2 regions of the Cupriavidus sp. USMAA2-4 genome follow, and region 2 is predicted to be linked to the other one. Evidence: predicted binding sites of a transcription regulator. Region 2 holds the regulator's gene; the other holds the start of a gene.
What was found. The regulator FNR, encoded in region 2, switches genes on or off when oxygen is low (the NO sensors DNR and NnrR bind a similar motif). The targets are predictions, from matches to a motif close to TTGATNNNNATCAA.
Positions count from the first base shown of each region.

Region 1: the regulator FNR is predicted to act here: its motif matches at 1,931-1,944, upstream of BKK79_RS02520 (universal stress protein).

Region 1 is NZ_CP017748.1:567,362-571,772, reverse strand. It holds gene BKK79_RS02525 (XpsR family transcriptional regulator) at 772-1,335, shown strand; gene BKK79_RS02520 (universal stress protein) at 1,393-1,848, opposite strand; gene phbB (acetoacetyl-CoA reductase) at 2,006-2,812, opposite strand; gene BKK79_RS02510 (phasin family protein) at 2,751-3,272, opposite strand; gene BKK79_RS02505 (flavodoxin family protein) at 3,729-4,256, shown strand; partial or broken gene BKK79_RS02500 (MBL fold metallo-hydrolase RNA specificity domain-containing protein) at 4,304-4,411, shown strand, end outside.
Region 2 is NZ_CP017748.1:4,151,977-4,156,387, reverse strand. It holds gene BKK79_RS40415 (hypothetical protein) at 184-564, opposite strand; gene BKK79_RS18505 (sulfite exporter TauE/SafE family protein) at 591-1,349, opposite strand; gene fnr (fumarate/nitrate reduction transcriptional regulator Fnr) at 1,430-2,155, shown strand; gene BKK79_RS18495 (hypothetical protein) at 2,231-2,476, opposite strand; gene BKK79_RS18490 (hypothetical protein) at 2,473-2,691, opposite strand; gene ccoG (cytochrome c oxidase accessory protein CcoG) at 2,814-4,283, opposite strand; gene ccoP (cytochrome-c oxidase, cbb3-type subunit III) at 4,336-4,411, opposite strand, start outside.

The sequences.
Region 1 (4,411 bases), 910 kb from region 2:
CTTTCTCACCTGGTGCGCGAAGACCGCGCGGAAGACTGCCGCTACGCGCTGCGGGCGGCATTGGCACGGATCGACGCCGTCTTGTCTCGTGCGCATTCTCTCGCTGACCTACCCCGCTTGAGAAGGGAAAAGGTGCGGGCATCGATCCCCCAAAAGAGGGGAGCGATGAAATCTATTCTCACGCAGAATCTTCGACCGCCTAGCAAGTGTTTCGCGCATACGCGATCCGTTACGCGATCAGTCGATTCGGATCCTGGTCCCGCGCCGGCAGCGGTCCGGCGCCGTCCTCCCTGGGATTCACCGATGCGGATCGACTGGTTCCAGGCTTTCCCCGCCATCGGCGAAGGGATTTCCGGCGCGGCCTGCCGCCGCCCCCGCCAGGGCGCACTGCGGATATCGCGGAGTTTGGGATTGCCAGCGAATGCTGCTTGTTCTTGTTGCCGTTCTACCCATCATTGTTGTGCCGATGCATTTGCGGGTATCTCACCGCCCGCGGCGCAGCCGGGGCCTTGGGTTCCGATGCGAGGGCATCTCAAGTTCCACCAAGCGGTAAAAGGTATGGAAATAGAACAGAAGATAATATTCTCTGGTGAGCAATTGGATGTTTATTTTGCTTCTTATGTGGGTATGGAAGGGGGTAATCCCGCTGCGGCGATCTGGTTTTGCGATAGCACACCGCATCCCTGGACCGAATCGCTGCTGGCACCGCTGATTCCACGGCGGCATCCCGGCGCATGGGATGCCGCATTCCGCGCGACTAACCGCGAAGCCATGGAACGCTGGCAGTCGCACCAGAAGGTGGCGCGCATCATGTGCGCCGCGCGCACCCAGGTCCTGGGCCCGTCCCGAGAAATCAGCAGTTGGCAGGACTACTACGCCAATCATCTCTACGCACCGGGTGGCGCCGAATTCAAGCTGAGCCTGTTCCCGTTGCCGGCTCATCTGGTCGGCGACCAGCCCTGGTCGAAGGCCTTCCGCGGACAGCCCGAACTCGTGCCCAAGCAGCGCTACCTGGAGCGCTGCCGCAACGGCGGGCGTTTCCGCTTCATCAGCGAGATCCGGCGACGCTGGCGGCCCAAGCTCGTGGTCTGCCTGGGCGAGCGGCACCGTGAGGATTATGTGCGCGCCTTCGGCCTCGAGCGCGCCAGCGCACGCGACTACGTGCTGCAGCCCGCCGACCTGGCCAAGACCCTGCGCCTGTTCGAGGCCGACGGCACCACCTGGGTGATCTGTCCGGCGCTGGCGGGCGCGTCGGGGCTGACCTCGGACGTGCTGCTCGAGGCCATGGGCCGCTATATCGCGCGCTGGCTCGAGCCGGGCGATTTCCCGAACTGACGGCCGATCGGCGGCCGGCCCCGGCTCGCGGGACTGTCCGCCGCCGGCGCGCTGCGCTCAGTCGGGGGCTTCGCTGCGGATCAGCAGCACGGGCTTGCCGCTCTTGTGCAGTACGCCTTCGGCCACGCTGCCCATCACCAGGCGCTTCACGCCGCGTCGGCCGTGGGTGCCGAGCACCAGCAGGTCGGCATCCCAGCGCACAGCCTCCTGGATGATGGTGTCGGAAATCATGCCGGGACCCACCGGCTTGTCGATCAGCCTGGTGCTGTGGCGCACGCCCTCGGCGGCAAGGCGCGCCGCGGCAGCCGACAGCGCTTCGTTGCCGGCTGCCATGATGCTGTCCATGATCTTGGACGGGTCGAAGTAGCCGACGTCGAAGAACAGATCGCTGTTGTCGGCGATGAAGATCGCCTCGACCTCGGCGCCGGTGGCCTTGGCGACCGTGATGGCCTGGCTCAGGGCCAGATCCGAGGAACGGCTGCCGTCGACGGCAAGCAGGATGCGCTGGTACATGGCAAGTCTCCAGGAAACGGGCAGGTTGTTGGGGGCGGGGCATCCCCGTGCCCCAAGGTTAGGTGATCGGGCGGCTGGCACATTGATGCCCGTCAAGACCGGCGGGGCCCGCCCGGGCGGACAAGCGCTTGCGCCGGCGAGGTGCCGGCGCGTGCGATCATTGCATATGCTGGCCGCCGTTGATGGCGATATTGGCGCCGGTCACGTAACCGGCGTCATCGGAGCACAGGTAGGCGATCAACGCCGCCACTTCGTCCGGGCGCCCCAGGCGCCCGACCGGGATCTGCGGCAGGATCTTGGCCTGCAGGATCTCGGCCGGCACATCGGTCACCATCTTGGTCGCCAGGTAGCCCGGTGACACCGTGTTGACGGTCACCCCCTTGCCGGCCAGTTCCAGCGCCAGGGATTTCGTGAAGCCATGCATGCCCGCCTTGGCCGCGGCGTAGTTGGCCTGGCCGAAGGCACCCTTGGAACCGTTGACCGAAGAGATATTGATGATCCGTCCCCAGCCGCGTGTGCTCATGCCGTCGGTGAAGGGCTTGGTCATATGGAAGACCGAATCCAGGTCGGTGCGCAGCACGTCGTCCCACTCCGCCTTCTCCATGCGCTTGAAGGTCCGGTCGCGCGTGATGCCGGCATTGTTGACGAGGATGTCGACCGTGCCGAAGCGCGCCAGGATCTCGCTGGCGCAGCGCTGGCAGTCGTCATAGTCGGCCACGTCGACACCGAAGGCGGCGAAGTCGCGGCCCTCCGCGCGCTGGCCGTCCAGCCACGCCTGCACGTGATCGTTGCCGGGCGAGTGGGTCACGATGACGCGGTGGCCGGCGGCATGCAGGCGGGCGGCGATGGCCTCGCCGAGGCCGCCCATGCCTCCCGTCACCAGGGCGATGCGCGCATTCCGCTCATTCGCCACGGCGGCTCCTTGCGCGCGCCGCCGCTTCGTGGCCGGCCGCGCCGTTGGCATGCGCCGCGTTCGGCTGCAGGAAGGCATTGGTCAGCACCGAATTGAACTGGCCGAAGCGGTCGAACCACTCCTGCACCGGCGCGGGCATCGGCATCGCGAACTGCGGGCCGGCGGTGGCATTGCCCTGCAGTTTCTGCCAGCTATCGCCGGCTTCGCGCAGATGCTCGGCCAGTTCGGCCTGGTTGTGGCTGGCCAGCGCCGTGTACTCCTCGCAGAGGCGCGTGTACTGCTCGGTCTGCTGGCGCATCAGCGCCGCCGGCAGCGCCGCCAGGTCGGCGACGGTGCCGGCGTGCGATACCTCGTTGACGATTTCCTTCGAGCCGGCGATGGCCTGGTCGACCGCCTTGAGCTGGAACGCCAGCAGGCGCTGCTGGCGCTCCAGCATCAGCAGGGTGCCGCGTAGCGCAGCCTGCATGCCGGTGCGGAATACTTCCAAGGGAATGTCGTTGGGATTTGCCATGGAGGCCTCCTGGTTGGCTTGGCGACGTGGATGGGGCATTGCGCGGCGGCGATGCCGCCGTGGCGCATGGCCGCATGCCCCGGAGGGCGCGGGCCGCGTGGTAAGGAATGACTCATTCTAGGCAGTGTGGCCGGCGGCGGATTGATACGTATCAATTTCATTGCCAAGGAGCGGCACCGCACGGCGTGGCAAGGCGCGGATCGCGGCAGAAGGCGCCGCCAGCCCGAAGAAAGAGGGGAATGCCACAAGCTACGCGGCAGGGTGCGGCAAGGTGCGGCGAGGTGCGGGGGCGTCGGCCGGCTTGATGTGTATCAAGCTCGTGCCGGGCGCAATGCCTAGACTATCGGCAAGGTGCGCGCCGCGCAGGTAAGGTTCCGCCCGTCCCGGGCCGCGCGCCGCGTTGCAGCCACCCGCGTTGCGGCCACTTATCCAACGCTTCGGCAAGGCAGGACAGACATGGAAAACACCGTCATCGTCTTCTACTCGCGCACCGGTACCACGCGCCAGGTGGCCGAGCAGCTGGCGGCCCAACTCGGCGCCGAGGTCCATGAGGTGCGTGACGTGCGCAGCCGCGCCGGCCTGGCGGGAGACGTGCGCTGCGTGGTCGATAACCTGCTGCAACGCCATGTCGCCTACGCCTACGACGGCCGGCCGCTCGCGGCTTATGACCAGGTGGTGCTGCTCACGCCGATCTGGATCGGCCGGCTGGCCGCGCCGATGCGCAGTTTCCTCGCCGACCAGGGGCGCGTGCAGGGACGGCTCGCGGTGGTCTGCCTGATGGCCTCGCGCGGCGCTTTCAACGCCATCGAGGAAGTGGCGCGGCTGAGCGGCAAGGTGCCGCAGCCGGTGCTGGCCCTGCTGCAACGCCAGGTGCAGACGGGCGAGGCGCGCGAGATGCTGGATGGCTTCGTCGGCCAGATCGCGGCCGCCGCGCAGGCGGACGGCGGCGCACGGCGCGCCTGGCTGTCGCCGCACGAGGCCTGAGCCTGGCGCCGGCCTGACCGCCGCGGCCTCCCTTCGCACGGATGGCGATGCAACTCCGCTTCCTCGGTGCCACCGATACCGTGACCGGCTCGAAGTATGTGCTGGAAGCGGGTGTTCGCCGCGTCATGATCGACTGCGGCCTGTTCCAGGGCTAC
Region 2 (4,411 bases):
TTTGCACCTGCCCCCGGCGGACCGCCGGAGGATTCGGGGATTTCGGATCCAGCGAGGCCGAAGCGCCATCGCCATCTCATTGCGCGGCCGGCCGGCATGCCGTCCGCATGAAAGCCGCGCGCCCATCTTATTCTGCTTCGGGTTGCCGGGTCAGTCCGGCGGAGAATTGCCCTGCTGCCGGCCTCAGCGCCGGCCGAAAGGCCTCTTGCGTTGCACCGCCCTTCTGGAGCGGCGGATCGGCGCGAACGGGTCCAACCCCTTCCGCCGCAAGAACGATGCAGTCATCCGCACGGTGTTGCGCACCTCCCGTCGCGCAACGCCCAGCCGGTCTTTTGAACCGGAGATCTTGTCAACCGGCATGGCTTGCTGCGAGGTGGCTACGTCCGTCAGCAACATTCTGCCCGGACTGGCCTCAGGACGGCCGTTCGAGTTGCCCGGCCATGCGCGCGGCAGCGCCAGCGCGATAGATACTGCAATGCTGCCGATTGTAGGGCATTCCGGCCCGGCGCTGCAACCGCCGATCACCAGCGCGGCGCCTTCGGCACACCCGACAAAGTGCCTCACGCATCACCAAAACAGAAGAACCCCCTTCAGAACACCACACAGAAGCCGTGTGCGGCGAGCGTGTGCGGCAACATCGCCGCCCGCACAAGCCCGGCCGCACCAAACCCCATCACTGCCACGCCGGCACCGACGCGCACCCAGGGCCGGCGCGACCAGCCGCGCAACGCGCCGGACAGGCCGGACAACATCAGCAGGTTGGGCAAGGTCCCGAGACCGAATACCCCCATCAGCAAGGCCCCCGACAACGCGTTGCCGGCAAGCAACGATAGGGTGAGCGCACCGTAAACCATGCCGCACGGCACCAGCCCCCACGCCAGACCGATGCCGAAACGCCTGAGCAAGCGCGGGCGGACCTGAATCGGGGCGGACGGGGCACCGGCGCGCCGCCCGCGGAGGCGGCCTGCCAGGGCTCCGGCCCCACGCGCCACCAAGCGCTCCAGCGCGGCGAACTGCGGCGCGCGCCCGGCCAGCAGCCACAGGCCGGTGCCCAGCAGGACCATGCTGCCAGCGGCAAACAGGCCGCGCTGCAGCGGCAGGTATTGGGCTCGCCAGGCACCGGCGCCGACCGCGCCCAGCGCGGCACCGAGCAGCATGTAAGTCACCACCCGCCCCGCATGCATGGATAACTGTTCACGCAACCAGTCCCGCGGCCTGCGCAGCACGACGACCGGCGCTTCCGCCTGCGGCCGCTCGACCGCCAGTGCAATGCCGCCGCACATGGCTGCGCAGTGCACGCCACCCAGCAAGGCCAGCAGAAAAACACTGAAAAAGACCGCCGCAGTCAACTTTCGCTCCCCTTCGGATGCCTTCACACAGTAAAATGCAGAAATTGCGCCCTCGCAGCTCAACGACAATAGGCCCCGGCTTGCTCAATTCCATCCCCGTCACCGCGATGTCGCCCCGTTGCTCGTCCTGCTCGCTCGGACACCTGTGCGTGCCGGTCGGCATGAACCGCAACGACATCGAAAAGATCGACTCGCTGGTGAAGGAACGCGTGCGAGTCCACAAGGGCGAGACGCTCTACCGGCTCGGCGAACCCCTGAGCGCAGTCTACGCGGTGCGCTTCGGCACCCTGAAGACACACGTGACGATGGAAGACGGGCGCTCGCAGATCACCGGCTTCCACCTGCCGGGCGAAGTCGTCGGACTCGACGGCCTCGGCGAGATGCAGCACGCGTCGGATGCTACCGCACTGGAAGACACCGAGGTCTGCGTGATGCGCTTCAACGACCTGCAGACCCTGTCGACCACCGTGCCGTCGCTGCAGCAGCAGTTCCTGCGCATGATGAGCAAGGAGATCACGCAGGACCAGGTCATGCTGCTGACGCTCGGCTCCATGCGCGCCGAGGAGCGCCTGGCCGCCTTCCTGGTCAACCTGTCCGAGCGCCTGTCGGAACGCGGCTACTCGTCGACCGAGTTCGTGCTGCGCATGAGCCGGGAGGAAATCGGCAGTTATCTCGGCCTCAAGCTGGAAACCGTCAGCCGCCTGTTCTCGCGCTTCGCCGAGGCCGGGCTGATCCAGATCCGCCAGCGCCACGTCAAGCTGGTCGACGTACCCGGCATCAAGCAGATCTACGGCAAGAGCTGCTGACCAAGCCGAGGGCGCAGGCATCCGGCGCCTTCGACAGGCCCCGTTCTGCCCAGCCCTTCGGCCTGCGCGCATCCCCTACTCCAGTTCGTCGGTATCGCCGAGGCGCACCGGCATCGTATAAAAGGTCAGGGCGCTCGACAGCGAGCACAGCAGCCAGGCCAGCAGGAAGCCGATGGTGTAGACCGCCTCGCGCGAGGCCTCGACCGGCCGCCCGAACAGCCTGAGATCGCTTGGATCCACCAGCGAGAACACCGCGGCGGTTGCCACACCGGCGACCAGGAAGGCCGGCCACAGGACCCACATCAGCCAGCGCAGTCTCATGGCCGCTCCGTGGCTGTCGCGCCGGACACTGCCCGCGCCGCGCCCTGCCGCTCGACCACCAGCCCGTGCCGGCTGACGCCCTCCTCGATCGGCTTGTCGGGATGCGTCATCGCCAGCCAGATGGTCACGCCGCAGGCGGCCATCGCCGCCAGCGGCCCGCTCATCAGCAGCCAGGGCCAGGGTTCCTTCCACCACGGCCGCACGGCCTGCTGCATCGTGCCGGCGTCCGTCAATGATTGTCGGGCGGGTCCTTGCATGGCTTCGCTCCTTGCTGTTACGCACGGCGGCATCGTGGCCGCCCCGCTTGTCTGCCCTGCGGCAATCCCCTCCGCACGCCCTACAGGTCGCGCGGCACGATGAAACTGGTCGATTGGTTCACCTCGACGACATGCCCCTCCTCCTGGCCGCCCTGCACCGTCACGCGGATCTTGTGCGTGCCCTGCCGCGCCTGCTCGAGCGGCACGCGCACGCGGATGGCCAGCAGGCGGTTCGAGGTCGGTGCGAGTTCGCCGGTCGCCCCGTCGGACTCCACGCGCAGCTTGCCGAGTTCCGCACTGTCGGCGCGGATGGTGAACTGCATCGGCGCCTCGCTAGTATTGATCAGCTGCAGGCGGTAGACGTTCTCCACCCAGCGCCCCTCGACTTCGCGCCCGAGGCTGCCGCGGTCGCGGATGATATCCACCTTCAGCGGCGTGCGCAGTGACAGCGAGATGGCGAAGCCCGCCAGCAGTGCCAGCCAGATCGCCGAATAGATCATCACGCGCGGACGCAGCAGGCGCTTGCGCGTCGCCTGGGCCGACCAGCCCTTGCGCATCGCGTTCTCCGACGTGTAGCGGATCAGCCCGCGCGGGTAGTCCATCTTGTCCATCACCTGGTTGCAGGCATCGATGCAGGCGCCGCAGCCGATGCACTCGTACTGCAAGCCGTCGCGGATGTCGATGCCGGTCGGGCAGACCTGCACGCAGATGCTGCAATTGACGCAGTCGCCAAGCCCAGCGGCGCGGTGGTCGGCCTTGCGCGAGCGGCTGCCGCGCGGGTCGCCGCGGCCGCTGTCGTAGGTGACGACAAAGGTGTCGCGGTCCACCATCACGCTCTGGAAGCGCGCGTAGGGACACATGTACTTGCACACCTGCTCACGCATGAAGCCCGCGTTGCCCCACGTGGCGAAGGCGTAGAACAGCATCCAGAAGGCCTGCCAGGGCCCGAGCGCGAACGCAGCCACCTGCCCGCCCAGCTCGCGGATCGGCGCGAAATAGCCGATAAAGGTGAAACCGGTCCACAGCGCCACCACGATCCACAGCAGATGCTTGGTCGCCTTGATGCGCAGCTTGCGCAGCGACCACGGATCGCCGTCGAGGCGGATGCGGGCGAAACGATCGCCTTCGACATGCCGCTCGATCCACATGAAGATCTCGGTATAGACCGTCTGCGGACAGGCATAGCCGCAGAACAGCCGGCCGGCGATGGCGGTGAACAGGAACAGGGCCAGCGCCGAGATCACCAGCAGCACGCTCAGGTAGATCACGTCCTGCGGCCACAGCACCAGCCCGAAGATATAGAACTTGCGCGCGCCCAGGTCGAACAGCACCGCCTGGCGCCCGTTCCACTGCAGCCACGGCGTACCGTAGTAGATCAGCTGCGTCAGCAGCACGAGCCAGACGCGCCAGTTCGAGAAGGCACCGCTGACCGAGCGCGGGTAGATCTTGCGGCGGACTTCATACAACGCCTCGTCGACCGACTCGGTCGCAGGCGCTGCGGTTGCCGGCCCGCCCTTGCGGGCCAGCGGTTCCGTCTCCGGTGCATTCATTGGCTGGCTCCGGCGGCGCACGCGCCCTGCGGCGCGGCGCGATGCACTTTCCTCATCGTGACGCCTCCGGCGCGTTCGACAGCCCCCAGACGTAGGCGGTCAGCATGCGGATACGTTCCGGCGTCAGG